3 regions of the Arthrobacter sp. 10N43 genome follow, and region 1 is predicted to be linked to each of the others. Evidence: riboswitches for the same ligand, from Rfam matches in the RefSeq annotation. Region 1 holds a riboswitch; each other region holds the start of a gene.
The links. Region 1 has a riboswitch for cyclic di-AMP ahead of AC1DDO_RS05300 (aggregation-promoting factor C-terminal-like domain-containing protein). Riboswitches for the same ligand answer to the same signal wherever they lie in the genome.
Positions count from the first base shown of each region.

Region 2: it holds a riboswitch for cyclic di-AMP, as region 1 does, so the genes downstream of both, AC1DDO_RS04400 (hypothetical protein) here and AC1DDO_RS05300 (aggregation-promoting factor C-terminal-like domain-containing protein) in region 1, are expected to answer to the same signal.
Region 3: it holds a riboswitch for cyclic di-AMP, as region 1 does, so the genes downstream of both, AC1DDO_RS16265 (M23 family metallopeptidase) here and AC1DDO_RS05300 (aggregation-promoting factor C-terminal-like domain-containing protein) in region 1, are expected to answer to the same signal.

Region 1 is NZ_JBFTIA010000003.1:94,303-104,697, forward strand. It holds gene AC1DDO_RS05280 (winged helix-turn-helix domain-containing protein) at 373-1,236, opposite strand; gene AC1DDO_RS05285 (hypothetical protein) at 1,799-2,764, opposite strand; gene AC1DDO_RS05290 (response regulator transcription factor) at 3,009-3,749, shown strand; gene AC1DDO_RS05295 (sensor histidine kinase) at 3,771-5,384, shown strand; cyclic di-AMP (ydaO/yuaA leader) riboswitch at 5,555-5,712, shown strand; gene AC1DDO_RS05300 (aggregation-promoting factor C-terminal-like domain-containing protein) at 5,715-6,503, shown strand; gene AC1DDO_RS05305 (bifunctional glycosyltransferase family 2/GtrA family protein) at 6,684-8,231, shown strand; gene AC1DDO_RS05310 (glycosyltransferase family 39 protein) at 8,228-10,288, shown strand; gene AC1DDO_RS05315 (glycosyltransferase family 39 protein) at 10,295-10,395, shown strand, end outside.
Region 2 is NZ_JBFTIA010000002.1:383,257-393,651, forward strand. It holds gene AC1DDO_RS04360 (efflux RND transporter permease subunit) at 1-99, shown strand, start outside; gene AC1DDO_RS04365 (hypothetical protein) at 143-1,054, shown strand; gene AC1DDO_RS04370 (serine hydrolase) at 1,070-1,822, opposite strand; gene AC1DDO_RS04375 (dihydrofolate reductase family protein) at 2,417-2,974, shown strand; gene AC1DDO_RS04380 (phosphatase PAP2 family protein) at 3,074-3,931, shown strand; gene AC1DDO_RS04385 (DedA family protein) at 3,934-4,677, shown strand; gene AC1DDO_RS04390 (response regulator transcription factor) at 4,683-5,360, shown strand; gene AC1DDO_RS04395 (sensor histidine kinase) at 5,353-6,360, shown strand; gene AC1DDO_RS04400 (hypothetical protein) at 6,538-7,212, opposite strand; cyclic di-AMP (ydaO/yuaA leader) riboswitch at 7,217-7,416, opposite strand; gene AC1DDO_RS04405 (hypothetical protein) at 7,590-7,868, shown strand; gene AC1DDO_RS04410 (cation:proton antiporter) at 7,865-9,088, shown strand; gene AC1DDO_RS04415 (DNA alkylation repair protein) at 9,157-9,849, opposite strand; gene AC1DDO_RS04420 (DUF4430 domain-containing protein) at 9,975-10,395, shown strand, end outside.
Region 3 is NZ_JBFTIA010000008.1:144,209-154,603, reverse strand. It holds gene AC1DDO_RS16305 (DNA repair helicase XPB) at 3-1,649, opposite strand; gene AC1DDO_RS16300 (helicase-associated domain-containing protein) at 1,646-4,141, opposite strand; gene AC1DDO_RS16295 (hypothetical protein) at 4,152-4,385, opposite strand; gene AC1DDO_RS16290 (cold-shock protein) at 4,563-4,946, shown strand; gene AC1DDO_RS16285 (DUF3027 domain-containing protein) at 4,955-5,602, shown strand; gene AC1DDO_RS16280 (MFS transporter) at 5,647-6,972, shown strand; gene serC (phosphoserine transaminase) at 6,962-8,089, opposite strand; gene AC1DDO_RS16270 (iron-dependent transcriptional repressor DtxR) at 8,433-9,128, shown strand; cyclic di-AMP (ydaO/yuaA leader) riboswitch at 9,279-9,492, shown strand; gene AC1DDO_RS16265 (M23 family metallopeptidase) at 9,497-10,318, shown strand.

The sequences.
Region 1 (10,395 bases):
CGGACCCAGGAAACGCAACAGAGTCCAACAGCGCCCCACGGTGGCGGCTTCGCCGGATTTGGGGCCGTGCCCGCTTCGCGGTGCCCGCCACGCCGCGGCCCCAAAATCCGGCCTCGCCGCCTCAGCTGCGGAGTCACCAACAAGACAACCCAGCCGTGGAGGCACATGCCCGTCAGCCAGCCCGCGGAAGCCCCCGCCACACTGTGGGGAACGTAGCCGTCGGCGGAAGCGAAGCGGTTTTCCGCGTAGTGCCGCATCGCCGACTGAGGAACGAAGGAGGTGTCTAAGGCACGGCGGAAGGCCGCTGAAGCTTTCGGAAACGCGAAAGCGCCCGCCCCACGAGGGACGGACGCTTTGCGCGGACCAGGAAAGCTAGATCGAGTATTCCGGAGCGGCCCAGACGACAACCTCGGGGTGCTCGTAGAAGCGGTAGCCCTGGCCGCGGACGGTGCGCACGGTGTTGGCGAGGCGGCCAAGCTTGGAACGCAGGCGGCGGATGTGGACGTCGATGGTCCGCTCGTTCGGGACCTCTTCGGCGTTCCGCCACAGGCCCTCGAGGAGCTCATCGCGGCCCACGGTGCGGGTGCCGTTCTCTACCAGGTAGTTCAGGAGTTCGAATTCCTTGAACGTCAGGTTCAGGGATTCGCCGTCGAGGTGCACTTCACGGCGGGCGAGATCAATCAGCACACCGGAGGGCCGCGGATCCTGCGGCTGCTGCAGGCGGGCGGTCTCGGTCCGCTGGCGGGCACCCGCGGTCGGGTCACCAAAGGTCGAACGGACGACGTCGAGGGCGGAACCCGGGGCGCTGGCCGGCGCGACGGCGACGGCCGCGTAGCTTTCGGCGCCGGCAACAAGCGACTGGGCGTAGGCCCGGATTTCCTGGGCAAGTTTGGCAATCGAGGTGCCGGCCGCTGCTGCGGTTTCTTCGTCGATCCCCATGTAGAGCACGAAGCCGCGGGCGACGTTGTCGCTGGGGGCCGAACGGACCGGGCTGCCGGCGCCCGGAGCGATCACCGGGGTGGGCGCAGTGGTGGGGGCGGGCGGAACGGCGCGGAGCTGGCCGTAGGAGTCAGGGTTGTAGCCCTGTGCTGCATATCCGGGGGCCGGGAAGCTGCCGGTGGAACCGGCGGGTGCGAACGCGGAGCGGCCGCCAAAGCCCTGGCGGATCCCGGAGGGCTGACCGGCCTTGCTGGCGTTACGGACGGAGATGTGGACGTATCCGGATGCAACTGACATGGAATGCTTACCTCAATGTGAATGGCCGTCATCGCGGCTCGAATGCTTCTTTCCCCGCAATGAAACTGGGGAGGGGCGCCCGACTCTGGGCTGGGGGGCGAATGCCTAGAAACTCTCAGGGGTGTAAAAGTTAGGCGTGCATTCGACAACAGCGCATCTCGGTACCAGCGGGTGTGCTGATCCAGATAGCTGCGGCTGCAGGTGCTGTTGAGTTCTTGTTCACAATTGAAGTGTGCAACGTAACAATGCGAACGTGCAAGTAACAATGGACCGCAGGTTCCACATAGTGAGACAGATCGAGGAATTGTAGCGCAAGTCACAATTCTGCCCCGGGAATAAAATAACAAGCGTTTTTCCCACCCAGGAGCCCGAAGGCAAATTTCACCGAAGATTATTCGACCTCAATAGCCGGACAGCCGAAAAGATTCACAGCACGGCAAATCGGCAAAACGGAGTGTCCCCGCCGTTCCCAGCGGGGCGGTCCACGGAGTGGTCATGCCGACGGTGCCGCCTGGCGGGGCGGCAAAGTCGGCTTCGGCGGGATCAGTCGGCTTCGGCCGGGTCAGTTGGACTGGCCAGTGGCGGTCGCCGCGACAATCATGACGGACGTTGCCGTGTAGCCGGAGCCGTCCTTCGCCGCCACGATCCGCACTGTGCCGCCTGCAACGATGTCCGCCACGCTCAGCTGGGTGCCCGTACCGCCGGCCTGCTGGCGCCGCTGTTGCAGATTACTCACCACCACATCGCTGCCCAGGGCATAGCTGCGAGTGAACCCGTCACTGCTCTTGACCGTGACGGAGGACGAGCTGACCTCGCTCACAATGCCCAACTGCTCGGCCATGGTGGTGTACTCGCTTCCTTGCAGCACGACGTATTCGGCATGCACTGCCGAGGAGAGCCCGCCCATCCCGCCGGCGGCGAAGTTGCCGGGACCGCCTTGCCCGGGCATTCCGCCCGCCGCGGCGCCGCCTTGCGCCGAGCCGGGTATGCCGGGCGCGAAACCCTGGCCGCCCGCAGCCCCACCGGCCCCGCCCGCGGCGCCTGCCGCCCCGTTGGCCGCGGCCGAACTTGAGGTCAGGGCATAGACCCCGGCACCTGCACCGACTGCCAGGACCGCTGCGGCACCGGCGACGACGAGCCCGCGCTTGAGCGTCCAGGGGCTTGCCGGAGCGGTCTTGGTGCCCGCCCGCGGCGCACCCCAGCCTGTTGCACCCGTGGGTGCCGTATGTTTCTGCTGCGGCATACCCCACCCCGGCGCCGAAGCCGGAACTTGCGAGATCTGGGGCGCGCCCCAGCCGGGTGCAGGGTCCGCCGCCGGCTGCCCGCCGACGGGCTTGCCGCCGTCGTACTGGCCGTCGTCGTACTGGCCGGCCGCCTGCGGCGCGCCGTCGTATGGCCCGCCGGCCTGCGGTGCGGCGCCAAGCTGTCCGGCGCCCGCGGGCGTGGTCACAGGTGCGGGCGTCGCAGCGTTGCCGGGGGCGGGTTCTGGGGCTGGTCCGGAACCGGCTCCGGGATGCTGACCGCTCATCGTGTTTCTCCTTCATGGTGCGGATCGGTGTTCACCCCAGCGTGCTGAGCGATCCTGTGCCTGGGCTGTGCAGGCCGACAGCCCGGCCTGTGACCTTGGGGCAGGACAACGAACGGACATCTTCGGTGCTGCCGCAGCGGCCCCTCCGGTCCCGGAAAGGCTTCCAGCTCGCTAGGCTGGGATTCACAGGTGCCGCACAGGGTCCCCAAAGCCCCACCTAACCGGCAGATTGGAGAGTTGTCCCATGGCCACTTCGCACTCCATGACCAACAACCTTCCCCAGCTCACGCACCCGGACGGGTCACCCATCCGCGCCCTCGTGGTGGATGACGAGCCCAGCCTCTCCGAGCTCATGAGCATGGGGCTGCGGATGGCCGGCTGGTCAGTGGCCGTGGCGGAAGATGGACCCTCCGCGGTCCGTCTCGCCAAGGAGTTCCGCCCCGATGTGCTGGTGCTGGACGTGATGCTGCCCGGGTTCGACGGCGTCGAGCTGCTGAGCCGGATCCGCGCGTTCGCGCCGGAGGTGCCGGCGCTGTTCCTCACGGCGAAGGACGCCGTCCAGGACCGCATCACCGGCCTCGCGGCCGGCGGCGATGACTACGTCACCAAGCCGTTCAGCATGGAAGAGGTCCTGCTGCGCCTGCACCGGCTGGTCCAGCGCTCCGGAGTGGCCGCCATGGACACCGCCGAGCTGGTGGTGGGCGACCTGGTGCTCAATGTCGACACCCGCGAAGTCACCCGGGCCGGGGAGGAACTGCACCTGACCGCCACGCAGTTCGAGTTGCTGCGCTACCTCATGGAAAACCCCAAACGGGTCATCAGCAAAGCCCAGATCCTGGACCGGGTGTGGGACTACGACTTCGGCGGCCAGGCCAACATCGTGGAACTGTACATTTCCTACCTCCGCAAGAAGGTCGACGCCAACCACGCTCCCATGATCCACACGGTGCGCGGCGCCGGCTACGTCCTGAAACCGGCGGACTGATCCGTGCCCACCCTTTCCGGCATGACCCGCGTCCCCGGACGCGACTGGCGCAACCCGTCCACCTGGCATTTGCGCACCCGGCTGGTCCTGGTTGCCATGGCGCTGCTGGTCGCCATCTGCGGCGCCGTGGGACTGTTCAGCTACGCCTCCATGGACCTTTTCCTGACCCGGCAGCTCGATGACCAGCTCAGCAATGCTTCGCACCGGTCCAGCGAGTTCGGCCGGCCCCTGCCCGGCACCGCCGGCGGCCGCCCCGACCCTCTCGACGCCCGGGGCCAGGGCATCGGGACGCTCAATGCCCGCATTCAGGACGGCGAGGTCAGCAATCCCGGGTTCCTGGCCGGAGACGCCACCCGCAAGAGCCTCTCCCCCGAGGACAACGCGGTCCTCCTGGCATTGACCCCCAACGGTGTGCCCGTGGATCGCAACCTCACGGTCGGCGCCTACCGGCTCACCGCTGTCCGCACACCTTATGGCGACGTGATTGTCACTGGGCTTCCGCTGGCCGAAAAGCAAAGCACCCTGGCCTCGCTGGTCTGGACCATGGTGGTGGTCTCCGCAGGCGGACTCGTGCTGATCGGCCTGGCCGGCACGGCCCTGATCCGGCGGACCATGAAGCCGCTGGAACAACTCTCCGAGGTCGCCACCAAGGTCTCTCGTCTGCCGCTGGACGCAGGTGAGGTGGCGCTCGGGGTGCGCGTCCCGGCGTCGGCCGCCCACCAGGGCACGGAGGTGGGCAGCGTGGGCTACGCGCTGAACCAGATGCTGGACAACGTCTCCAACGCCCTGGAGGCGCGGCAGGAGAGCGAGATGAAGGTGCGGCAGTTTGTCGCCGATGCCTCGCACGAACTCCGCACGCCGCTGACGGCTATCCGCGGCTACACCGAGCTGATGCGGATGACCGAGCACTTCACCGCCGACGGCGAGAGGTCCCTCGCCCGCGTGCAAAGCCAGTCCGAACGGATGACCACCCTGGTTGAGGATCTGCTTTTGCTGGCGCGCCTGGACGAGGGACAGCCGCTGAAGGTCAGCGACGTCGACCTCACGCAGCTGGCCATCGAGACGGTGAGCGATGAGAAAGTCATGGCCCCGGACCGGGTCTGGCAGCTGGAACTTCCGGAGGAGCCCGTGGTGGTCCGCGGCGATGCGACCCAGCTTCACCAGGTCCTCGCCAACCTCCTGTCCAATGCGCGCAAACACACGGACCCCGGGACCACAGTGGTCACGGGCGTCATGCGTTCGGCTGATGGAAGCGCCGTGGTTACCGTGACGGACAACGGCAGCGGCATCGCACCGGAATTCATCGGCCGGGTCTTCGCCCGGTTCGCACGGGCCGACGCTGCTCGCACCAATCCCACCGCCAGCCCCGCCAACACACCGGTCGCTGCGACGGCGGGGGCCAGGTCCGGGCCCGCCGTCCGCCCGGCTTCCGGCGCCGTTTCCGATACTCCTTCCGGCAGCCGTGGCAGTGCCGGGGCAGCTGCTCACGCCCCGACCTCCGAGGGCACGAGCGGTTTGGGCTTGTCCATTGTCCAGTCGATTGTGGAGGCCCACGGGGGCACCGTTGAAGTCACCTCCCGGCCCGGCCGCACGGAGTTTGCGGTGCGGCTGCCCGCGGCGCCGCCGTCGGCATAGGCCCAGCAGGATTCACTTCCCACCCGCAAGATGGTTCTGCGCAAGCCGACACCCCGCCCGCTGTGACTCCTGTTACCAAAATGTGACTTAAGCGCCGAGGTCCTGTAGCGTCGTTGTGGTGCGGCCTCCATTGGTGCCGCATATCCGGACGGACGCCAAACTCTGCCGCTTCCCGGATTCCGCTGGACCAGGCAGAGGCGGGGGACCCAGAGTTCCCGGGCATTCTGCATTCATGCGCCCTCGGGGTGAAGCCGACACGTGATTTTCCGTGCGGCCGGATGACCTCATCCGAACCCGACAGCTAACTCCGCCGGCGTTGAGAGGCCCATCATGACTGAATTCCAGGTACAAACGCGCCCTGACGGCGATTCCCATTTCCGCTCCACTAAGTCGCGCCACCGCGCCGAACCGGCCACGCAGGCATCCGCCCTGTCCAAGCTGGCTACCGGACTCGGCATCACTGCCCGCCGCGCCGCCGTCGTAACCGCCGCTTGCGCCCTGCTGGTGGGAGGCGGCGCCGCCAGCCAGGCGGCGGAGCCGGGCACTCACGCGAATGCTGCGGGCAGCCAAACGGCCACAAGCGCCGACCCGCTGGCCAAGCTCAACTTCGAACGAGTCCAGATCGCCGCTCCGGCGGAAAAAAACGTGGCACCCACGCTCTCGGAAGTCAAGGCCGCCGAGCCCCCGGCCGCCCCGGTTGCTGCTGCACCCGCACCGGCCCCGGCTCCCGCAGCCGCTCCCGCGCCGGCCCCGGCTCCCGCAGCCGCTCCTGCACCGGCCCCCGCTCCCGCACCGGCACCGGTTGCTGTGGACGACCCCGCCGGAGCCCAGGCGTACGCCGCGTCCCAGCTGGGCAGCTATGGCTGGGCCCCTGGTGAGATGCAGTGCCTGCAGAAGCTCTGGACCAAGGAATCGGACTGGAAGACCACCGCCACCAACGCCAGCAGCGGCGCCTACGGAGTGGTCCAGTCCCTGCCCGCCTCGAAGATGGCGAGCGCCGGTGCCGACTACATGACCAACTACCGGACCCAGATCAATTGGGGCCTGAACTACGTCAAGGAACGCTACGGCTCCCCCTGCGGCGCGCTGAACTTCCACTACGCACACAACTGGTACTAAACCGGCACTAGCCGTACCGCCCGGCGAGGGTGGTTGAGGCCCCGGATCCACGCGGATCCGGGGCCTCCTGTGCGTCCGCGGCCGGTACGATTTTGGCCGGCCGGCCTGGCTCCGGACTTCCACAGCCCCCGCACAGCTCGGCCCTAAAGCCCTCATATGGGCCGGCGGGAAAGTTGAGCCATGACATCCACAGACCAGGCCACAGGAACCCTGTCCCGTTCCACGGAGACGCCGGCCGGTCCGGCGGCCCCGCCCTCCCCGTCCGGACTTGAGCCGTCGGGGCCTGCATCGTCCGGGCCGGCATCGTCAGGGCTTACCGTGACCGATGTGCCGGCCCCGGGACCGTTCGCCGGAGCCCTTACCGGCACCGGCGGCCGGCGCGCACCCATTGACACACGCGGCAGCACACCGTTGCTGGACGTCACGATTCCGGTCTTCAACGAGGAGCGGGACCTTGAAGCGTGCCTGCGCCGGCTCCACGCGTACCTTATCGGCGCCTTCCCGCACTCTTTCCGGATCACTGTGGCGGACAACGCCAGCACCGACGGAACGCTCAAGACCGCGGAGCGCGTGGCCCGTGAGTTGCGCGAAGTGAAGGTGGTCCACATGGCCGAAAAGGGCCGGGGAAACGCGCTTCGCAAAGTTTGGCTCTCCTCGCCGTCGCCGGTCCTGGCCTACATGGACGTGGACCTTTCCACGGACCTGGCGGCCCTCGGCCCCCTGCTCGCCCCGCTCATTTCGGGGCACTCCGATCTGGCGATCGGCACCCGGCTGACCCGCAACTCACGCGTGGTCCGCGGACCCAAGCGGGAGTTCATCTCGCGCAGCTACAACTTCCTGCTGCAGTCCCTCATGGGGGCCCACTTCAGCGACGCCCAGTGCGGGTTCAAGGCGATCCGGGCGGACGTGGCCCGGCAACTGCTCCCCCACACCCTGGACAACGCCTGGTTCTTCGACACCGAACTGCTGGTGCTGGCAGAAAAGTGCGGCCTGCGCGTCCACGAAGTCCCGGTGGACTGGACCGACGACCCCGATTCCAGCGTGGACATCGTCCAGACCGCCCTCGCGGACCTGCGCGGCATGGCACGGTTGAGCCGGGACCTGGTTTCGGGCCGGATCCCGGTTCCCGAACTGCGCGCCGCACTTGCCCGCGGACCGCTGCCGGCGTCCTCGCGGTTCCAGGAACAAAGCCCCGGCGGAAGCCTTTTCGGGCAGCTGGTCCGCTTCGGCAGCATCGGGGTGGCCTCCACTCTGGCGTACCTGGCAATCTTCCTGCTCTGCCGACAGATCATGGACCCGCAGCTGGCAAACTTCCTCGCGTTGCTCACCACCGCCGTGGCCAACACCGCGGCCAACCGGCGCTTCACGTTCGGCATCCACGGCGGCAGCCAGGCCGCACGCCACCACTTCGAGGGGCTGCTGGTCTTCGGGATCGGCCTGGCCCTGACCTCGGGCACCCTCGCCCTGGTTCACGCCACGTCAGGAGCCACACCGGACCGCTGGCTCGAACTGCTTACGGTCACCGCCGCCAATCTGGCCGCCACGGCCGTGAAATTCCTGCTCTTCCGGCTGGTGGTCTTCCACCCCCGGCGGACTAACACCGTCCCGGCGCCGGACGCCGCCATCACCGTTGCGGAGCCCACCGCCCCTGGCACCGCTCAGGTGCCCGCCGCCCCCGAGGCTTCCCTCCCCCGTACAGAACCCGCACAGAAAAGGCCAAGTAAATGACGGCAACCATCAGCCCCACCGCCGGCTCCCTTGCCGGGTCACCGGCCGGCAGCCCGCCCCTGGACCCGGAAACGACCCTCCCGGCATCCGAGGACGCCGGCGCGCCGCCCAACCCGCCAGCACCCCTAAGCCGCCGGGACCGCCTGCTGTTCGGCCGGCAGCCCCGCTGGGTCCGGCCCGCGGCGGCGCTGCTGCTGGGGGTCACCGCGGCCTTGTACCTGTGGAACCTGGAAGCCACCGGCTACGCCAACTCCTTTTACGCCGCCGCAATCCAGGCCGGGACCAAGGACTGGACCGCGCTGCTCTTCGGCTCCCTCGACCCCGGCAATGCCATCACGGTAGACAAACCGCCAGCGGCCCTCTGGATCCCGGCCCTGGCGGGACGGATCTTCGGGTTCTCGGCACTGAGCATGCTCATTCCCCAGGCACTCATGGGCGTGGCCGCCGTCGGCCTTCTGTACCTGACCGTCAAGCGGGTGTCCGGACCGGCCGCGGGCCTGCTCGCCGGCGGCGCCCTGGCGCTGACCCCGGTGGCGGCCTTGATGTTCCGGTTTAATAACCCGGACGCCATGCTGACCATGTGCCTGGTGCTGGCCGCCTACCTCACCACGCGCGCCATCGAGAAGGCCGGCTGGAAGTGGCTTGCCGCGGCCGGCGCGGTGATCGGGCTGGCCTTCCTGTCCAAGATGCTGCAGGGCTTCCTGATCGTTCCCGGGCTGGCCCTGGCCTACCTGTGGGCGGCGCCCACTACACTCGGCCGCCGGCTCCTGCACCTGCTGGCCGCCGGCGCAGGCATTGTGGTGGTGGCCGGAAGCTACATTGCCCTGTTCCAAATGACCCCGACCTCGGTCCGCCCCTATATGGCAGGCTCGGAGACCAACAGCTTCCTGGAACTCACGTTCGGCTACAACGGCCTGGGCCGGATCACCGGCTCCGGCGGGGGAATGCCCGGAGGCAATGCCGGCGGCCCGGGCGGCAACGGCAACGTGGGCTTCGGCGGCACGGCCGGGATCACCCGCATGTTTGGGACCAGTTTCGGCGGCGAGGTGTCCTGGCTGCTGCCGGCAGCCCTGATCCTGCTGGCCGCAGGCCTCTGGTTCACTCGGCGCGAGGCCCGGACCTCAAAGACCCGGGCGGCGCTCCTGCTGTGGGGCGGTTGGCTGGTAATCACCGCCGGAATCTTCAGCTTCATGAGCGGCACCGTGCATCCGTACTACGCTGTGGCCCTGGCCCCCGCGATTGCGGCCCTGGCGGGCATCGGCTCCCTCGAACTGTGGCGGGGCAGGGCCTACTGGCCCGCCCGGATTGTCCTGGCTGTGACAGTTCTGGCCACCTCGGTCTGGTCCGCGGTGCTCCTGGGCCGCGACCCGGCCTGGCTTCCCGGTCTGCGGGTGATCGTGGTGGTCCTTGGCGTCCTCGCCGCCGCCGCACTGCTCGTGCGGGTGGACAGCCTGGCCGCGCTTCCGGCACGGTTCCGCAAGGCCGCCACGGCCGGCGTCGTGATCCTGGCCCTGGTCGCCGGCGGGCTCGGAAGCACCGCGTGGACACTGGCCACCGTGGCCCAGCCGCATTCCGGTTCGATCCCCACCTCCGGGCCCACCGCCTCCGCGATGGGTGGCGGCTTCGGGGCGGCAGGCAGGACCGGCCGTGACGGAACCGATAGCAGCACTGGCAGCAGCACCAGCGGCAGCACGGGCGGCCTAGCCGCCGGCGGCCCCGGCGGGGAAACCGCCTCGGCCGAGCTGACAGCGCTGCTGCAGTCCTCCAACGCCAAGTGGTCCGCGGTTGTCTCCGGCGCCACCCAGGCCGCCAGCCTGGAACTCGCCACCGGCACCAGCGTGATCGCCCTCGGCGGCTGGAACGGCGGCGACCCCTACCCCACGCTCGCACAGTTCCAGGCGATGGTGGACCGCGGCGAGATCGGCTACTTCATCTCCGGCGGCATGGGCGGCATGGGCGGAGGCCGCGGGGGCAACTCCGAGGTCGCCACCTGGGTCGCGGCCAACTACCAGGCCCAGACCGTGGGCAACTCCACCGTGTACAAGCTGGGAGCCTAGGCCGCCATGACTGACACCCTGAGCCCCCGCCCCGGCCTGGCGCCGGCCCGCACGCCGGGCCCTCCGCAGCCCCGGGTCCCGGAACGTCCCAGGCGTCTTGGGCCCCC
Region 2 (10,395 bases), on a different contig from region 1:
CTGAACCTGTTCATCGTTCCCTCGCTCTACCTCCGATTCGCCAAGTCGAAGAAGACTCGTGAGCGGGAACGCGCAGCCGCCGGGCCGGTGACCGTCTGACCGCGGCCAGAGTCCGCACCGGAACGCCTTAAAGGAAAATCCGATGTTCCGCAAGAGCATTGCCGTTCTCAGTTGTCTCGTAGCACTGCCGCTGTCACTCGTCACGGCCGGCACCGCACAGGCCGGGACGGCACCGGCCGGCACCGCACCGGCCGGTGCCGCGAGCGACTGCGGACCGGGCTCACTCCCCGACTTCCGTGCTGATCTGTTCCCTCACGATCCGGAGGTGGACAACACCTGGCTGCCCATGAAACCGGGAACCCGCTCCGAGTTCACCGGCAAGGTCACAGACCTCACCACGAGCCCGCCGGAGGTCCACACCCACCGTGTGGTGTCCATCGTCACGGGCCTGACCAAAGTGGTGGATGGAGTCCGCGCGGTAGTCCTGTGGGACCGCGACTACTCCGACGGTGCCCTGGAAGAATCCGAACTGGCCTTCTTCGCCCAGACCAGGAAGGGCGCGGTCTGGCTGTTTGGCGAGTATCCGGAGGAGTTTGAATCCGGAAAATTTGCCGGCGCCCCCAGCACATTCATCGCAGGAGTCGCGAAGGCCCGGGCCGGCATTGCCATGCTGGCGCACCCCTCCAAGGAATTTGGTACCTATACAGAGGGGTCAGCACCCTCCATTGATTTCCTGGACTGCGGGCAGGTGGTCAGCAAGAAGGCCAACATCCTCAAGGTCGACGAGTTCAACCCCCTCGAGGGAGCGGCGGCCGGTCACCAGCAGAAGTACTACCGCGCCGGGGAGGGCAGTTTCAAGGTAACGGCTTCCGGTGGGGACAGCCAGGAATCCCTGGACCTCACCTCCATCACGACGCTGGATGAGTCTGCCCTGGCCGCCGACGACAATCGGGCGCTGGCGCAGGACCGCCACGGCTACCAAGTGAGCCCTGACGTGTACGGCACCACGGAAAGAGCGACCGAAAGGTCCACCGGATCCTGTGGCCGGTCCTGAAGGCCGCGGGCACTCTCAGAACAACGCGGCGGTCACGGTCCGGGTGAGTTCCTGGATGATCCGGGTCCGCGGGCCCATGTCCGAGTAGTTCTTGCCGCAGGTGTACACGACGAACACGAAGGCCCGGCCGTCCTTGACCAGGACACTGGAATCGTGGAGGTTTCCAAACAGCAGCCCGTACTTGTGAAAAACCCCGACGCCCGGCGGAACTGCCGGAGGTATCAGCGTCTCGAAGTTGGTGTTCTGCATGTAGGACAGGAGCTGGGCGGTGTGAGCCGGGTTGAGCAGCTCCCCGGTGTAGAGCAGCTGGAGGGTCCGGGCCATTTCTGCGGGGGTCAGCAGGTTCACCGTAAAGTCGTACGTGATCTCGATCGAGGCCGCGTAGTCCGTGATACCCCGCTGGCCGACCGCACGCAGGATCAGCGTCCATGAATCGTTGTTGCTTTGCTGGACCATCTGCCGGATCTGGGCCCCTGCGGTCGAGCCACCCAGCGGAGCGGCCAGTGAGGCCCGCCCGGTCTCGACCAGGTGGTAGTAGGCCGACGCGGCGAGGATCTTGGCCGTACTGGCCGCCACAAACTTTTCCTGGACCCCGTAGCCGTGGACCACGCCGTCCGAAAGATCGATCAATGACACCCCCAGCGCATACGCGCTGTTGGCCTGGATGATCCCGCTGATCTGGGCGTCGAGTTCGGGGCCGATGGCCGGCACCGCGACGACGGCGGCAGGCAGTTCAGCCGGCTTCGTCGCGGCCGGTGCTTGGGCCACAGCCGCCGGGGCGGGGCTTGCAACCGGTGAAGCACCCGCAGGCGCGGGAAGGTCAGACGGCGCAGATCCACGGGGCGCGGTCAAGGGGGACGCTACGACGTTCACATCTGCGGCGGTCCCAGCTGCGGTGGCACCAGGCGTGGCCGCGGCTGCCGCCAAATCGGTTGGCACCCCCGCCTGGACGGTCGCAAAAACGCTGCCGGCAGCCACAAGAGCAACCGCGACGGCGGCCGCCGTCAGGTGCTGCGGGCGGAACCTCCACTTGTGTGGTCGTACGGGCCGGGATCCGGCCTGCGATCCGTCGTCCGCGCGGTGGCCGCCGGACCCATAGTGGCGTGGCGGCGGTTCAGTCATCCGGACCTGCCCCGGGCATCTGCGCGGAATCGTGCGCCGGCATCATTCCTCCCCCGAAAGGTGATGGACCGCGGTGGGGCCATAGAGTTCCTGCATTGTGCACGGTCCCGGCATCCCGCACAAGAGCCGGCTCTTGGGAAAAACTGGGCCATCAAACCTGATTCCTGCCCGGAAAAATTCTCCGTTGCAGGTCAGCGCGCTAAAGCCGCGGCGTACTCTGGAGAAAACCGAGGAGCGAAGATGCGAAAAATCGTCATGGTCATGCAGGTGTCACTTGACGGATTCTTCGAGGGGCCGGACCGCGACATCAGCTGGCACATGGTGGACGAAGAATTGCACCGCCACATGAACGAAAAGCTGGCCCCCATGGGCGCCTTCCTGGAGGGCCGCGTCACATACGAACTGATGGAAGGCTACTGGCCGACCGCGGACGAGGACCCCGACATCAGTCCAGTGATGGCCGACTTCGCCCGCATCTGGCGGGACATGCCCAAGTTCGTCTACTCCCGGACTCTGACCACGGCCGGCCCGAACGCAACTGTGGTCCGGGAGGTAGTGCCGGAAGAAGTCCTGGCCCTGAAGTCGCAGCCGGGCGGGGACATGGCGGTCGGCGGGGCGGACCTGGGCGATACGTTCCGGCGGCTCGGGCTGATCGACGAATACTGGGTGTACGTCCAACCGGTTCTGATTGGACGGGGCAGGCCCATGTTCAAGGATGCAGGCAGCAGGGCCCAGCTCCGGCTGCTGGAGACGCACACTTTTGGCAACGGCGTGACGCTGCTGCGCTACGCCCCCTAGCCGGGGGCCGGTTCTTTCTTAAGCGTTTCTTAAACGCCTGGCGGGAGAGTGGGAGTCGGTGCCTTTTCGGGCGCCCGTTGTCCCGACCCGGAGGTTCCCATGACTGGACCCGTCCCTGTTAGACGCCTTGAACGCGATGCAGCACCAAACAGCGCAGCACCAAACAGCGCAGCACCAAACAGCGCAGCACCAACTAGCGCAGCACCAAACCCCGAAGCACCGCACCGCCGCGACGTTACGCGTCCCGCCGCGGAGCCGCAGCTGTGGGCCCTCCCCCACATCCGCCATTGGCTGCTGTGGGGCGTCCTGCTGTCCGCTGCCGTCCTGGCACTGGGCTTGGGGGCGCAGCTGACGCCGGGCTTTAGCGCCACGGAGATCGGAGTGGACCAGGACCTCAGCCAGCATCACTCCCCGGCCCTGACCGCCGTGGCGATGGCGCTGAATGTCGTCTTTGGTCCGGTGGTGGGCCTCGCACTGATCGGCGCCGCAGCTCTGTGCATCTGGCTCTTCCGCGGCGGCCTGCTCAAGGCGGTAGCGTTCGGGCTCGTGGCAATTTCCGGCTGGGTGGCCAGTGAAATCTTCAAGATCATCGTGGCCCGCCAGCGGCCAAACCCCGCCCTGCTGTTCGATCCCCTGGCTCCGGAAACGGGCTCGGACAGTTTCCCGAGCGGCCATGTGTCCTGTGCGGTGGCCGTTGGTTTCGCGCTCTTCTTCCTGGCCCGCGGAACCCGCTGGGCCAAAATCACCGCGTTCGGTGCGGCTGCGCTGGCACTCGTCGTCGCCTGGTCGCGGCTGTACATCGGTGTCCACTACCCCACCGATGTGGCAGCTTCATTTCTGGCCACGAGCGCCGCAGTTGTCCTGCTCACGGGACTCTGGAACGTTGTGACGCCCTGGCTGGCGGCCCGGCGTCGCGCCCCTTCCACCGTGCGGTCGCTGAAGACTGAGAGGAACTGAGAATGCACGCTGTGGACGTTTTTGCCCTCCTTCCGGCCGCCCACGCCGCCGGGACACCCTCGCTGCTGGACCCGGCAAGCCTGCTCGCCGGGCTGGGCCCGGCCGCCTTGGGTGTCATCGCGCTCATGGTCTTCATCGAATCGGGCGTGCTTTTTCCCTTTCTGCCCGGGGACTCGTTGCTGTTCACCGCAGGCCTGCTGCACCAGCAGCTGCACGTGACGTTGCCGGTGCTGATCGGCGTCGTCACCGCGGCTGCCGTCGCCGGGGACCAGGTCGGTTATATGCTGGGGCGGAAATTTGGCCGGCGGTGGTTCAAGGACGATGCCCGCATCCTGAAGACAGCACACCTGACCTCCACGGAAGACTTCTTCCGCCGCCACGGCGGCGCCGCCGTCGTGCTGGCCCGCTTCGTCCCCATGGTCAGGACGTTTGCTCCGCTGACCGCCGGGATCGCGCGCTATGAGTACAAGTACTTCACCCTCTGGAACGTCATTGGCGCGGTGGCATGGTCCGTCTCCGTGACGATGCTGGGCACCTGGCTGGGACACTTTGACATCATCGCCCGCAATATCGACGTCATCGCCGTCGCCATGGTCCTGGTCTCGGTGGTGCCGGGGGTCGTGCATTTCCTCAAGCGCCGCCGCAACATTCGGCGCGCCGACGCCACAGCAGACGCCACTGCGGGCGACACGGCGGAGGCAACAGACGACGGACTGCGGACTGTGGAAATGGCCGCGGAAGAATAGCTGGCATGAGAACCGCTGACCGCCCGTCCCTGCTGCTCGTCGAGGACGATGCCGTCCTGGGGCCGCTCATCGCCGAGCTCCTCGATCCGGACTACCGGGTCCAATTGGTCACCAACGGCCGTGATGGCCTCCACCACGGGCTGACCGGGGCCTGGGACGTCATGGTGATCGACCGCGGGCTGCCCGTGATGGACGGCATCGCCCTCATCGCAGCGCTGCGGTCGAAAGGCATTGCCACGCCCATCCTGATCCTGACCGCCCTGGGCGACGCCGACGAGAAGGTCAGGGGCCTGGACGCGGGGGCCAACGACTACGTGACCAAGCCCTTCGACGCCGGCGAACTGGCCGCCCGCCTGCGCGCCCTGACGCGCACTTTCCCTTCTCCGGCCCCGGCTCAGGTGATGATCGGGGACTGGGAACTGGACCCGACGCAGCGCTCCGTCCGGTCCGTCTACGGGCGCACGGTGGCGCTGACCGCGAAAGAATGCCAGCTGCTGGCAGCCCTGGCAGCGGAACCCGGCCGCGTGTTCACCCGGGACGAGCTCCTCGCGGCGTACTTCCACGCCTCGGACCAGCCCGGCGTGATCGATACCTATGTTCATCACCTGCGCCGGAAGATTTCCAAGGCCGTCATCCGTACGGTTCACGGCGTCGGTTACCAGATTGGCGACGCTCATGAATAACGGCGGGATCTCCAGCGGAAACCCGGACCACTCGATACTGCGCAAAGCCTCGCTCAAAGTCGCGCTGCGGATCAGCGCCGCGTGCGCAGTCATGGTCCTCGGCCTCCTCGCCGCCACGGCGCTCTACCTCATGAATCAGCTGGCCCATCCTGAAGTGCCCGGCTCGGCAGCGGCGGGGACGGCCTACGCGTACCTGGATTCCAAGGATCTCCTCGAAGCCATGGTCATCGCCGGGGTGGCGGGAATCCTGCTGGCCGGCACTCTCGGGTGGCTCAGCGCGCGCAGCGCCATCCGCCCCCTCGGTGATGCCCTGGCCCGGCAACGGCGCTTCGTCCAGGACGCAAGCCACGAATTGCGAACACCCTTGACCATCCTGGACACCAGGATCCAACTCGCCCAGCGCAACACGGTGCCCGGCTCCAGGCAAAGCCAGGACCTGGCCCGGATCCGGGAGGACGCTGCGACGCTGACCGGCATTGTCAACGAACTGCTGCTCGCCGCGACGGCGGACGCCCCGGACCGCTCCGCACCCCCTGCCGATCTGGCCGACGCCGCCGCAGGCGTCGCCGGCAGCCTCCAATTGGTGGCAGACCAGCGCGAGGTCCGCATGGATTTCTCCGCCGACGCCCGGCCGTTGGCCCGCATCGAGAAGAACGCGCTGCGCCGTGCCGTGCTGGCCCTGGCGGACAATGCCCTCGCCCACACTCCTCCGGGCGGCCGGGTGACCATCAGGACCTCGATCGAGCAGAACAGCGCAGTGATCACCGTCGCGGACACAGGAACCGGGATTACCGGCGTGGACCAGGCCCGGATCTTTGACCGCTTCGTCCGGACCGCCAGCACCGGCGGCTCGCACGGACAGCGGAGCTTTGGCATCGGCCTGGCTTTGGTCCGGGAGATCGCCGTCGCCGCTGGCGGCGCCGTCGAGGTGGCTGCGACTGGAGCCGAGGGAACGGTCATGAAGATGACGCTTCCGCTGGCCGGAAGCGGTAATGCCTGAAGCGGTAATGCCTGAAGTGGTGTGCCCCTAGACAGCCACGGGAATGCTGGCAGATAGGACGGCAGACGCAGAAGAGACCGGCGATCGATTGCCCCCAAAGGAAATCGATCGCCGGTCTTTCCGGGTTGCCTGGCCCCGGGAGGGCTGTTTGGCCCCTACAGGAATAGGAGCGCTAGATTAGGCGCGGACGAAAGTCACGCCACCGGTCGCGGTGAGCCAGGACAGCGGGTGGACCATCGTCTGGTTCTTACCGTTCATGCCACCACTGACCACCTGGCCGTTGCCGGCGTAGATGCCAACGTGGCCGGACTGGACCACCATGTCGCCAGGCTGCGGGGTGCCAACAATGGTTCCGAGGCCAAGGAACGCCCGGGGACCGATGTCACCAACCGGCTTGCCTGCCGCGCCAAGGGCCTTTTCGACCATGGCCGTGCAGTCCTGGGTGATGCCCACCTGGCTGTAGGCGGCGGAGAGCATGATGGCGTTGCGTCCGCCGGCGGGGGCCGCGGCCGGTGCGGCGGCGGGTGCCGCCTGCACCTGCACTGTTGCCTTAGGTGCTGCTGCCGGCGCTGCCGCCGGGGCAGCTGCGGGAGCCGGTGCCGCGGCAACAGGCTGTTCGATGACCGGCGCGGCGACGGAAGCCACCGCGGGGCGGTCGAAGCTGATCTTGACGCTGGAATCGGCGTTGACGGGGGCGCTGACCTGTCCCGCTACGTCCACCTTGGAGGCCGGAGCGGAGTCCCGCTGCACGGGTGTCGAGGCGGCGTTGGCGGCCATCGAGCCCGTCAGCACCAGCCCGGAGGCGGCGGCGAGAATGGCGCTATGGCGCGCAAAAGTACTGATTGAAGACATGGATGTAGCCTCTCCCAATGCCTGCGAGGTGAGCTGTCGGATTCGGATGGGAGTCACCCGGCCGCACTCCCGGGCCCGTCATGACGGGCGCTGTGCGGCTTCACCCCAAGACCTGCGTGTCAGCAGGCCAAAAGTGGTTTCCCCGTCTCTGCCGGCGTCGATGCGAGTTACCCCCGGGGCCGCGGCAGAGTTAGGCAATCGGCTGGGGAGCGCCTGTATCGGAGAAACAGGCACCTAACCACCGTAACGCGAACCGCACGCCAATGTCACATTCAGGTAACGGAGGCCACAGTGCCGTCCGTCCGTTGCCCATGGGGCGAGGCCGCATCCGAACGTAGGATGATGCCATCAGCACCACCTCGAAGCGGAGGCCCGAAATGAACAGCCTGTGTGTCGCCATCTGCCAGTTGAGCAGCCAGCCCAAGGAGGATTTCGACGTCAATACCGAGCTGCTGATCCTGGACGGCCGGGACGTCCATGTGGCCACCTGGGATGCGGAACCTCGTGACAGGGGCTTCGACGAACACGTCCTCAATGACCGGGTGGACTCGCTAGGCTACATGGTTGTCAATGACTGGGCCTTCCTGGAGGGAAAGGCCTACGCCGTGGTGGAGCGCCGGTCAGACCCCGGGCAGGTCCGGGGCGGTGAGCCGTGACGTTCCTGTCCCTGGCGCTGATCGCCGTCGTCGCACTGGCCGGCCCGCTCCTGGCGCTGCCGGTGCGCTGGCACTTGCCGGTAGTGCTGGGCGAACTGCTGGCCGGCATCGTGATCGGGCGCTCGGGCCTGGCCCTGGTTGATCCGGCGGACCCGACGTTCAGCCTGCTGGCCAATATCGGGTTTGCGCTGATGATGTTTGTGGCCGGAACCCATGTTCCCGTGCGGGATCCGCAGATCCGCTCCGCCCTCGGCAGTGGTTCCCGCCGCGCCGCTGCGGGCGCGGCGGCAGCGGTGGCGGTCGGAACCGGCATAGGCCTGCTCTTCGGGACTGGACATGCTCCCCTCTACGCCGTCCTGCTGGCATCCTCCTCAGCCGCGCTGGTCCTGCCGATCATCGATTCCCTCCGCCTCGGCGGACCCCATGTCATCTCCATGACCGCGCAGGTGGCCATCGCGGACGTAGCCTGCATAGTGGCGCTGCCGCTCATGGTGGACCCGCCGCACGCGCTCCGGGCGGCGCTGGGCGTGCTCACGGTGACCGGCTGCGCGGTGGTTCTCTTTGTCGTACTGCGCTGGCTCGATCGCAGGGGAATCAACGGGCGCATGCACCGACTTTCCGAAAGCCGCAAGTTTGCCCTCGAGCTGCGGATCCAGCTGGTGGTTCTCTTCGCCCTGGCCGCGGTCGCGACGTGGAGCAACGTGTCCGTGATGTTGGCAGGCTTTTCCCTCGGCCTGGCGGTGGCCGCCGTCGGCGAACCGAGGCGGTTGGCCCGGCAACTGTTCGCCCTCAGCGACGGCTTCCTTGGGCCACTGTTCTTCGTCTGGCTGGGCGCATCACTGACCCTCAAGGACCTGGCCGGACATCCGGACATGATCGCCCTCGGTGTGGCGCTGGGCGTCGGCGCCCTGTTGACGCACGCCTCCCTGGTGGTACTGGGGCTCCCGCTGCCCCTCGGAGTGCTGTCGGCGGCTCAACTCGGCATACCTGCCGCGGCGGCGAGCATCGGGACGCAGCTCCAGGTCCTGCTCCCGGGCGAGGCCGCGGCCCTGCTGGTGGGCGCGCTGGTCACCATAGCCGCGAGCGCCGTCGCCGGGTCACGGGCCGCCAGGGGTTTCTCCCTGCCCGCAAAAGCCGGCGGCAGGTCCGGCGATACCGGCAGCGCCGTAGGACCAAGTGGACCAAGCGGACCGGGAGGGCCGGGAGGGCCGAAAGACTGAACGCGGCCACGGGCTGGGCGTCCGCCAGACGGCACCGTCCTGCCGTGCCGGACGGAGGGTTCCGGGAGTCACCCCACGGGTGTGAATTGCAGCTCGGGTCGCCTCTTGGCCATCTCGGCGCGGACGTGGAACACCGCTTCCCGGACCGCACCGGCGTCGTCGTCGGCGTCGAACGTCCCGGAAGGCTCGCCGAGCACCGCGGTGGCGTGACGGATGAACCGGTCCCAGTCCCCCGCCCCGGAGCGCAGCGCCAGCAACGGCGAGAGCAGCGCGGCCCGGCGCAGCCAGGTATCGGGCTCGCGCACCCAGCGGTCCAGCACGCTGTCGGCCCGCACCCTGGCCAGGACGTCGAGCCCGTCCACCAGGGGCCCGACGACGTCGACGGCGAGCGGATCCACGAGGTCCCGCAGCCGCGCCTCCCGGATGAAGCCCTCCAGCCGGGTGAGGTCGGTGTTGGTCAGCAGCTTCACATTGGCCTGCAGCAGCACCACGGCGGCCAGGCGGCGCTCGAAAACCGGCGCCGTGGACAGCTGCGAGCCCCACAGTTCGGAACTCAGCGCCGTGATCTCATCGCGGGACAGCCCGGGATAGCGGCGGCCGGCATCCCTGACGGTCCCGCGCACGGCACCCACGGAGGCACCGTAGTACCGGAGTCCACGGCCTCCCGGCTCCTGTTCCAGCCGGGACTGCAGCTCGTCGGCACGGCGCCAGGAACCCTCACGCTGCAGTGCGAGGTCAATGAATTCGCCAGCATCACTCACGCGTCCATTCTTTCCCCTCCCGGCTCGGGGTGGAAACGCGGGGCATCTTCGCCTTGATCGGCCGGCCGGGCTTATCTGCCTAGACTGATATGGCAAGTCTCCGATCGAAAGCGGTTCACGCAACCATGCACACCAAGCTGACACTCGCCGCCGCACTCTCCGCCATGACGCTGGCGGTGGCAGCGTGCGCTGGCCCCGGGCCGTCTACTGCACCCTCTACCGCACCGCCGCCTGAGTCTCCCGCGACATCCGCGGCGCCGGCCCCGGATTTTGCGCTGGACATCGCGGGGGCGCCGGGTCGGATCGCCCAGGCCGGTCTCGCGGTGCTGACGGCGGAGGGCAACGTGGACCACTATCACGCGCATCTGGACGTGCTGAAAGACGGCAAGCCTGTCGCGGTGCCGGCCAACATCGGCATAACGGCGGGACCCGACCACAGGGCCAACGGCATCTCGGCGCTGCACACCCACGACACCACAGGCGTGGTGCACATCGAATCCCCCACCGCGGGCCAGGTCTTTAGCCTCGGGCAACTCCTCACGGAAT
Region 3 (10,395 bases), on a different contig from region 1:
GCCTAGCCGACGGTGCCGACGTCCTTGGCGTCCATGATCCGGTAGGCGTAGCCCTGCTCGGCGAGGAAACGCTGCCGCTTCGCGGCGAAGTCCTGGTCCAGGGTGTCCCGGGCCACCAGCGAATAGAACCTGGCGGCGCGGCCATCCTTCTTCGGGCGCAGCAGCCGGCCCAGGCGCTGGGCCTCCTCCTGGCGGGAACCGAACGAACCGGAGACCTGGATCGCGACCGAGGCCTCTGGCAGGTCGATCGAGAAGTTGGCCACCTTGGACACCACCAGGGTGTGCACCTCTCCGGCGCGGAAGGCGTCGAAGAGCCGCTGGCGTTCCTTGACCGAGGTGTCACCCTTGATCACGGGCGCGTTGAGGCGCTCGCCGATCTCGTCGAGCTGGTCGATGTACTGACCAATCACCAGCAGCTGCTCTCCGGCATGCTCGGCAACGAGTTCCTCCACCACCCGGGTCTTCGTCTCGGACGTGGCGCACAGCCGGTACTTGTCCGCGTCCTCGGCCATGGCATAGGCCACGCGTTCGTCGCGCGGCAGATCCACCCGGACCTCCACACAATCGGCGGGCGCAATGTAGCCCTGGCTCTCAATGTCCTTCCATGGCGCGTCGTAGCGCTTCGGACCGATCAGGCTGAAGACCTCTCCCTCCCGGCCGTCCTCCCGCACCAACGTGGCCGTGAGCCCCAGCCGGCGCCGGGCCTGCAGGTCAGCCGTCATCCTAAAGATCGGCGCCGGCAGCAGGTGGACCTCGTCGTAGATGATCAGGCCCCAGTCATTGCCGTCCACGAGCTCCAGGTGCGGATACAGGCCGCCGCGCTTGGTGGTCAGCACCTGGTAGGTGGCGATCGTGACCGGACGGACTTCCTTGACGGAACCCGAGTACTCGCCGATCTCCTCCTCGGTCAGCGACGTGCGCTTGAGCAGCTCGTCCTTCCACTGCCGCGCGGCGACGGTGTTGGTCACCAGGATCAGCGTCGTGGTGGAGCTGGTGGCCATGGCGGCCGCACCCACCAGCGTCTTGCCGGCGCCGCAGGGAAGGACGACGACGCCGCTGCCGCCGGCCCAGAAGTTCTCCGCGGCCAGTTGCTGGTAGGGGCGGAGCTTCCAGCCGGTCTCGTTGAGCATGATGGGGTGCGGCGTACCGTCCACGTACCCGGCCAGGTCCTCGGCCGGCCAGCCGATCTTGAGCAGCAGCTGTTTGAGCTGGCCGCGCTGGGAGGAATGCACCACCACGGTCTCGCCGTCGATCCGCGGCCCGAGCAGCGGGGCGATCTTCTTGGCACGGCTGACTTCCTCCAGCACCGGGTAGTCGGACGTGCGCATGACCAGGCCGTGCTGCGGATCCTTCTCCAGCCGGAGCCGGCCGTACCGGGACATGGTCTCTTCGACGTCGATCAGCAGCGAGTGGGGCACGGGAAAACGGGAGTACTTGAGCAGGGTGTCCAGCACCTTCTCCGCATCCAGCCCGGCTGCCCGGGCGTTCCACAGGCCCAGCGGCGTCAACCGGTAGCTGTGCACATGCTCCGGGGCCCGTTCCAGCTCGGCGAACGCCGCGATGGCGTGCCGTGCCTCCGTTGCGAGTTCGTGGTCGACCTCCAGCAGGATGGTTTTGTCACTTTGGACGATCAGGGGCCCGTCATTCACTGGAGCATTTCCTCTGTGGCTTCTACGTCGATAATCCGGTGGATGGACAGGACCCGCTCGATCTCCTTGTCCGGATCGAACACCCGCACACGCCCGCCATTCACAGCTACCGGAACAACAGTCTCGCGGCTGGCATTCCCCATGCCGTCCACGACGTTCATGATCACCCGCTGCCTGAGGCGGATCGCTTTCAGCAGGGTCTCGAGCCCCAGCTGTGTCGCTTCCTCGCTGCCCGGGGCGGCCGGCGTCGGGTGAGCGCCGGCGGAGCCGGGTGCCCGGGACCCGTCACCCCGCAGCACGGCCAGCTGGGCGTCGATGTCGGCCTCCGGCGGTGCCGTCCGCGGGGCGGTGTAGACCGGCCGGCCGCCGCCGGGAACCGAGGTGCTGCGGCGCAGCCGGATGACGCCGGATCCTGCTTCCTCCAGGACGGGGGCGAGTCCCAGGCCCCTGAGAACCTGGGCGGCTTCCCGCGGCGCGGCATGTGAGATGACCACGGTGGGCGCGATGCGCACCAACCCGAGTCCGGCGGCCGCCGGGGCGTTGAGCAACTCCAGCAGTGCAGCCTCGTCCTCGCTTTGGATGAAACTGGCGGCAGCCCCCACCCGGAGCCGGGAGTGGCGTGCGGCAGTGTCCTCGATCAAGTATTGGAGAGGCTGAGGGATGGCCGTGGCCGAATGCTGGCGCAGGAAGTCCAGCATCGCCGCGGCGTCCTGGCCGGCGTCGAGGGCCCGGCGGACCGAGGCGACGGAGAATCGGTAGATGGTGGCCGGTCCCTGTCCCTCGGCCGCGGCCATGGTGAGGAGCTGTTCGCTCAGTTCGGGGTCGAGGTAGCCCGGCGCCACCGCCGTCAGGTCCGCCTGCAGCAGCACGTGCTGCAGCGCCGCCGGCAGGTGTTCGCCCAGGATCCCCAAGGCATCATCCGGCCGTTCGGCGGCGATTGCGGAACCCAGCTGGCTGAGCGCCCCGGAGCCGATCAGGCCGAGCATCTCGGCCTCCGTGAGGATGCCGCGGATCAGCGAGCTGAAACGCCGGGCCATCCGGGGCTGCGCCCACTCGGCACGTTCCAGCACGGCGGCGGCATTGAGGACTGGAGCCTGCCCGTCGGGCGCCGCTGCCTCCAGGGTGAGTTCGTTCAGGATCTCCAGGACCCGTTTGCGGACCACCGGGGCGTCGGGCCGCTGCGCCTCGGCGGAGAGCGCATTGATGGTGGTCCCGGCCGCGCCCCGGTGGCCGGCGCCCGGGGCGGCGGCATTCACGGGCTGGCCCACGAGGGAGGGCGCCCGCTCGCTGGCCAGCCAGGCATTGACCAGCCAGAGCCACTGTTCCTGGCGCGGCAGCGCCAGCCATTCCAGCTGCGGCGGCTGCACCCACGCGGAGCTGTCGACGTCCAGCCGCAGCAGGCCGGCCATGGCGCAAAGCTCCGCGAGTACGCCGGCCGGGTGCACCTCGATCCGCAGGGAATCCGCCAGCCGCTTCATCTCCCGGACCCCGACGCCGCCGCTGCGCAGCGTCGCCAGGGGCTGTTCACGCACCGTGTAGAGCACCTCGCCCACGAGCCGCAGCGTCTCGGCGATGGCGCCCAACGCGGCGTTCCGGCGCAGCCCTGCGCTTGTCTGGCCAAGCTGGGGGACCGGTGGCACCAGGGAAAAGTCTTCAATGACAAAGCCGCCACGCAGGGACACTCCCACGCTGTGCGGCAGTTCGACGTGGGCGGCGTCCAGGGGTACCAGCAGCCCCCGCGCCAGGAGCCAGTCCACCGGGCCGACGTCGGCGCTTTCGTGGAGCACGGAAGCGCGGCGTTGCGCCTGGGGAACGGCGCCCATGGCCCAGTTTCCGAACCGGGCCAGGAGGGCGGCGGTCCGCTCCGGTGCGGTGGTCAGGATCTGGTGGAGCGATTCCGGTGTAGCCGTCCAATGCTGGAGCGACAAGGCCGCTTCCATCGGTGTGGTGGCGGGGGAAACGGACTCCCCGCCACGGTGCAGCTCGCCGACCAGCTGCACGACGCGCTGCGCAAAGGCCGGCTGGAGCCGCACGAGCTCGGTGTAGCTGCGGCCCAGCCCTGCGGGATAAATCCCGATCACGTCCTTGAGGCTGCCGACCGGAAGGTAGTGCCGCTGCTTGGCTCCGGCGGGAGTCACCCCGTGCGGTGGATCGGCACGGTGGACGAGGGCCAGTTCCTGCAAAGAATGGACCAGGCGGTCGATGGCGGCCACCGACGCGCCATTGATCAGTTTCTTCAGCATCGGCGCCGAAGCGCTGTGTCCGGTATCGGCGTTGGTGCACAGGTGCAGGGTTTCCAGGACCTGCATTTGCGGGCGGTTGAGCCGCTCGAGGGCCCGCTGCACGCTGACGCGGCCGCTGGCCCGGGCGGCGAGGGCGGCGAAGTCCGGGACGCCGGGAGAAATCAGGTCCGGCCGCGCGGAGAACAAGGCCCGCAACGATTCGTCGCTTCGTGCCTGAAGTTCCTTGCTGAGCGCGCGGATGAGGGACATCGCTCCAACGTTACCTTTCGCCGGGCCCGCGCGGGCGGCGCCGGGCCACCACCGCATCCATAACCAGTGCGAGCATGAGCAGGAATGCCACCGGGAGCCCGTAAAGGGCCGTGGAGGTAATCCAGGCCGGCGCCACGACATTGTTGAAGGCCATGACCATGACGGCGCCGACGGCAAGGAGGGACAGCACAGCAAGGGTGGCCGCAGCGATCATGAAGGGCCGCCGGTAACGCATCAGTGTCATGTGGGCAACGCTAACAGTCCGGCATCCCCCGCGCCTCAAACCACTAAATTGAACTTGGCAGGATAACCTTGGAGGTACAGACCAACACGGTCCGGGCAGTCACACCCTGAACCCGCGTAACCATGCGGATGCGGTGACCGCCGGCCGTGTCCCCGCAGAACGAAGAAGGTTGATTACGTGCCTACCGGCAAGGTCAAGTGGTATGACAAGGAAAAAGGCTTCGGATTCCTCGCTGGCGAGGACGGCCAGGAAGTCTTCCTGCCCAAGTCCGCCCTGCCCGAGGGTGTCAGTGAGCTCAAGGCCGGAACGCGCGTCGAATTTGGTGTAGCCGACGGGCGGAAGGGTGCCCAGGCCCTCGGCCTGCGCGTGCTGGACAAGACTCCGTCCATCGCCAAGGCGAAGCGGCCCAGCGCCAGGGACCTTGCCCCGCTGGTGCAGGACCTCGTTACCGTGCTGGACAACCTGTCTGGGACCCTGTCCGCGGGCAAGTACCCGGAAGGCAACAAGGGCAAGGCGATCGCAGCGGCCCTCCGTAAGGTTGCCGACGAGCTGGACGTATAGGGCTCTTGATGACTCAGGAACCTGATCAGTTGCCGGCCGCCGGCTCCTCGGTGCCTGCCGGATCCAAGGGAACCGGCTCCAAACACGCAACCCGCCCGCGCGCCGGCGTCCCCGTCTGGCGCACCGGCAAGCCTGACGCCTTCCTTGCCGCCGCCGTCGACGTCGCCCGCACCGCCGTGGAAGGCATCGCCCCCGCCGAGCAGATCGGCGAGCACATCGGTGCCCGCAGCGAGGGCGACCGCCTGGTGACCCACCTCTTCGAATCCAAGCTTCCCGGCTATCTGGGCTGGCAGTGGTACGCGGTGCTGACCCGCAACTCGCGCTCAAAGGTGGTCACGGTGGACGAACTGGGCCTGCTGCCCTCGGAGGACTCCATCCTCGCGCCGGCCTGGGTTCCGTGGGCCGAGCGGGTCCGCCCGGAAGACGCGCAGGCTGACGAGGCCGCCGACGAGGCGGCCGGCATCGAAACGCCGTCACAGGCGCCCGACGCCGTCGGCGAGCAGGACGCCGCTGACGACGACGGCGAGCAGACCGCTGACGAGCAGACCGCTGACGACGACGACGAGCCGACCTCTGATCAGCAGAACGCTGACCGGCAGGATGCCGACCAGCACGACGCCGACGATGAGCGGGAACGCTTCGCGGAGGCCGACTAACGGTTGGAAGCGTCCGGGAGCGTGTTTAGGGAGGGCTGGACCTGATGTCCATGTTCAAGTCCCTGCACATCCTGAACTACCGGATCTGGTTCATCGGCGCACTCGTCTCCAACATCGGCACCTGGATGCAGCGCACCGCCCAGGACTGGCTGGTGTTCGCCCACCTGACGGCGCAGGACGCCGGGGCGGTGGGGATCACCATGGCCCTGCAACTGGGCCCGCAGCTCTTCCTGGCACCCGTGGCCGGGCTGCTTGCAGACCGCTTCGACCGCAAGCGGCTCCTGGTGCTGACCCAGTCCGCGATGGCGCTGCTGAGTGCGGGGCTGGGCATCCTGGTGGTGACCGGCGCGGCGCAGCTCTGGCATGTGTACGCCTTCGCCCTGATGCTCGGGGTGGTCTCCGCGCTCGACGCTCCCGTGCGGCAGACCTTCGTCTCGGAACTGGTCCAGGACGACTACCTCTCCAACGCCGTGGCCCTCAACAGCGCGTCCTTCAACGTCGCCCGGATGATCGGCCCCGCCGTCGCGGGCCTGCTCACCGCCGTCGTCGGGCCCGGCTGGGTGTTCCTCATTAACACGCTCACGTTCGTCGCCCTGTTGCTGAGCCTGGCGAACATCCCGGCGGCCTCGCTGCGCCGGCTGCCGCGCGCCCCGGCGGGCAAGGGCAGGATCCGGGAGGGGCTGCGCTATGTCAGGCACCGTCCGGACCTGATCGTGGTGCTCGTGGCCATCTTCATTGTGGGAACCCTGGGGCTGAATTTCGCCCTCTTCATCGCGGCCATGGTGGGCACGGAATTCGGCCTCGACGCCGGGGCCTTCGGCCTGATGAATTCGATCATGGCTATCGGCTCCGTGGCGGGGGCGCTGATGTCCGCCGGCCGGGGGAAGCCGCGGCTGCGGGTCATTTTCGGGGCGGCCGCTGCCTTCGGCGTGACCTCTGGCATCGCGGCGCTGGCCCCCAGCTATTTCTGGTACGGCGTGGCGCTGGTGCCGGTGGGGCTGTTCGCAATCACCATGATGACCAGCGCCAACGGGTACGTCCAGACCACCACGGACCCCGTCATGCGGGGCCGGGTGATGGCCCTCTACATGGCAATCTTCATGGGCGGAACCCCCATCGGGGCGCCGCTGGTCGGCTGGGTGGCCAACACCGCCGGCCCCCGCTGGTCCATGGGGGTTGCGGCCGGCGCCGGCTTGCTCGCGGCCCTGATCGGGCTGGTGTGGATCATCCGGGCGCAGCACTTGCGGCTCCACTTCAACCGCCGGGCGCGCGGGCTGCGGTACTTCCGCGTCGAAAGCGGAAACGGCGCCGACACGACACCAGGTTCTGGTGCCGCGGCGACGCCGTCGGATGCTGAAGCTACTTCTTGAGTTCTGCCACCACGAAGTCGATGCACTCGAGCAGTGCCGAGACATCGTCCGGCTCGATCGCCACGAAAGTGGCGATGCGCAGCTGGTTGCGGCCAAGCTTGCGGTACGGCTCCGTGTCGACGACGCCGTTGGCGCGGAGCACCTTGGCGATGGCCGCGGCATCGATCGATTCGTCGAAGTCGATCGTGGCGATCACGTTGGAACGGTCCTCGGCCTTGGCCACGAACGGCGTGGCGTAGCTGGACGCCTCGGCCCAGCGGTAGATGCGGCCGGCAGAATCGGCCGTCCGGCCGGCCGCGAAGTCCAGGCCGCCGTTGGCGTTGAGCCACTGCACCTGGGCATCCAGGGTCACCAGGGTGGCCAGGGCGGGCGTGTTGTAGGTCTGGTTCAGCCGGGAGTTATCGATCGCCGTCTGGAGGTCCAGGAAATCGGGAATCCAGCGGTTGCCGGCCTTGATCCGTGCCGCCCGCTCCAGAGCCGCCGGGGAGAACAGGCCCAGCCACAGGCCGCCGTCGGACGCGAAGTTCTTTTGCGGCGCGAAGTAGTACACGTCGGACTCCGCCACGTCCACGTCAAGCCCGCCCGCGGCGGAGGTCGCGTCCACCAGCACCAGCGACCCCTCATCGGCGCCTGCCACGCGGCGGACGGGGGCCGCCACACCGGTTGAGGTCTCGTTCTGCGGCCACGCGTAAACGTCGACGCCGGCCTCCGCCCGGGCCGTGGGGCGTGTGCCGGGTTCGGCCTTGATGATGGAGGACTCGGCAAGGAACGGTGCCTTGTTGGTCGCCGAGGCAAACTTCGAGCCGAACTCGCCGAAGGAGAGGTGCTGCGCCTTTTCCTCCACAAGCCCAAAGCTGGCGATGTCCCAGAATGCCGTGGATCCGCCCACGCCCAGGATCACTTCGTAGCCCTCGGGCGCACGGAAGAATTCGCTCAGGCCGCTGCGCACCGAGCCGACCAGGTTCTTCACGGGTGCCTGGCGGTGCGAGGTCCCCAGCAGCTTCGCCGACGCGGCGAGGGCCTCCATCTGTTCCGGCCTGACCTTGGACGGACCGGCGCCGAACCGGCCGTCCTTGGGCAGGAGGTTGGCGGGGATCGCGATGCTGGTGTCGCTCACAGTGGCTCCAATTTTCGGCTGGTTCGTAGCGTGGCTGGAAGGTGGCCCGGTAGGGGATGGCTACAACGGACCCCTGCTTATTCTGCCTGTTTCATTCTGCCTGACGGGTACCGGCGACGCGGAAAAGGCCCTGTCACAGTCCGGTCATTGAGACGCCCGGGAACTGCCGGCGCGTGGGCACTCGGGGGCAGCGCCAGCCCGAACGAAAATTATCCGGAGTAATTCAAAATAGGCTAGGCTGGCATGCGAACGTACGGCGGTTCTTGCCAGGCGCATCCTGCATGCAGCCCGCACGCGGTACGGTGGGAATGACGCACGGACTGCGCTCGAGGAGCTGAGCTGAATGACTGATCTGATCGATACTACGGAGATGTATCTTCGGACCATTCTGGAACTTGAAGAAGAAAACATCGTTGCCCTGCGCGCCCGCATTGCCGAACGGCTCCGCCACTCCGGCCCCACTGTCTCGCAGACCATCGGCCGGATGGAACGCGACGGACTGGTGGTTGTTTCGGGCGACCGGCACCTTGAACTGACCGAAACCGGACGGAAACGCGCCATCGGCGTCATGCGCAAGCACCGCCTCGCCGAACGCCTGCTCGCCGACGTGATCGGACTCGACTGGGCCTATGTCCACGAGGAGGCATGCCGCTGGGAGCATGTCATGAGTGAGCGGGTTGAGCGGCGAATTTTTGAGATGCTGGACCACCCCACCGTTTCGCCCTACGGAAACCCCATTCCCGGTCTTGCCGATCTTGGCGGCGTGTCCAACGGCGCCCCGGCCGATGGGGCCGTGAACCTGCTTGAGGCCATGGCCGGCTACGGTGCGGGTTCGCGGGTCACGGTCAACCGGCTCGCGGAGCCGATCCAGGTGGAGCCGGAGCTTCTGGCCCAGCTCGACGAAGGTGGAATTCGGCCTGGTGCGCTGGTGTCGCTGGAGCGGGTGGGGGAGTACATCTCGGTCCGCGTTCCCGATATCGAGGGTGCCCTGGAGTTGCCGCCCGAGGTTGCGGCGCACGTCTTTGTAACACTCGCCTGACCAGCCACAACGCGCCGGTCATGGGACGACCCATGAGTTCTGCACATCTGGGGTTACGGATTTATTACCGGACGGCTTAATCCCCTATAGTTAGTGGCCAGTGCCGATACCAAAGCGTTACCTGATCCGAAGCCGAGCCCTGCCAGCGGATCAGTCGCAGAACCACCTCCTGGCAGGGGCGGGGGAACCACTTTCGGCTGCTGCTTCAGCAGCCTTGGGGTGAAGTCCGTCAGCGGCAAGCAACGTCCATCGAGGGATCCCCAGGGATGCCTCTCTGTCTGGCTGCTTGCAACGGCGGACCGGGTCTTTGAACTCTCTGACCCGAATCCGACAGCTAACTTCGCAGGCTATCCAGAGAGGAACCGTTCTTGACCACCCAGACCGCCAGGGGCCGTCGCCGCGCGACCGGTCCCGCTCCGGAGCCGCGTCCCGTCGTCGAGCATATGGCCGAACGCCCCCGCGACGCGCACCGCGATGAACGCCGGCGGCGGCGCAGCCCGTTCCGTCAGGTAACGGAATTTGCCGCGGCCAGCGGGGTCGGGCAGAAGGCCGGCATCGCACTGGCCGCAACGGGCCTGGTCCTCACTGTGACGGTCCCCGCCACGAGCCCCGTGCTGGCCTCCAACGCTGATGGAACAGGCGCCCTCTCCGCTGCAGTACAGCCGGATGTCACGGCTCCCGCCGCCGCAAAAGTCGATTTCAGCCGAACGGCCGTCACCACGAAGGGTGATCCGGACGGGAAGCTCAAGCAGCTGCTCAGCGCCCAGTCTGTGGGCAGCATCACGCGCGCGGCATCCGCCGGCACCCTCGGCGCACCGCTGGACCAGATGATCACGGCCTCGCCGTTCGGCTACCGCGTCAGCCCCATCACCGGCGGTGCGGGCGAGTTCCACCGCGGCCAGGACTTCGCCGCCCAGTGCGGCACGGCCGTCCACGCGGCCGCCAGCGGCACCGTGACGTTCAACGGATGGCATCCCTACGGCGGCGGAAACCGGGTCGTCATTGACCACGGCAACGGCCTGGAGACCACGTACAACCACCTGTCCTCGGCCTCGGTCAGGGTCGGCCAGAAGGTATCGCGCGGAGATGTCATCGCTATGAGCGGGACCACAGGCGCCTCCACGGGCTGCCACCTCCACTTTGAAGTGATGGTCAACGGCGACGTCGTTGATCCGCTCGGATGGCTCTAAATAGACGATGGACCGCTCTCAAATTCTTGTGACACGCCGTGATCTGAATGTGACATTGGGTCAGGACTGCTGTAGGG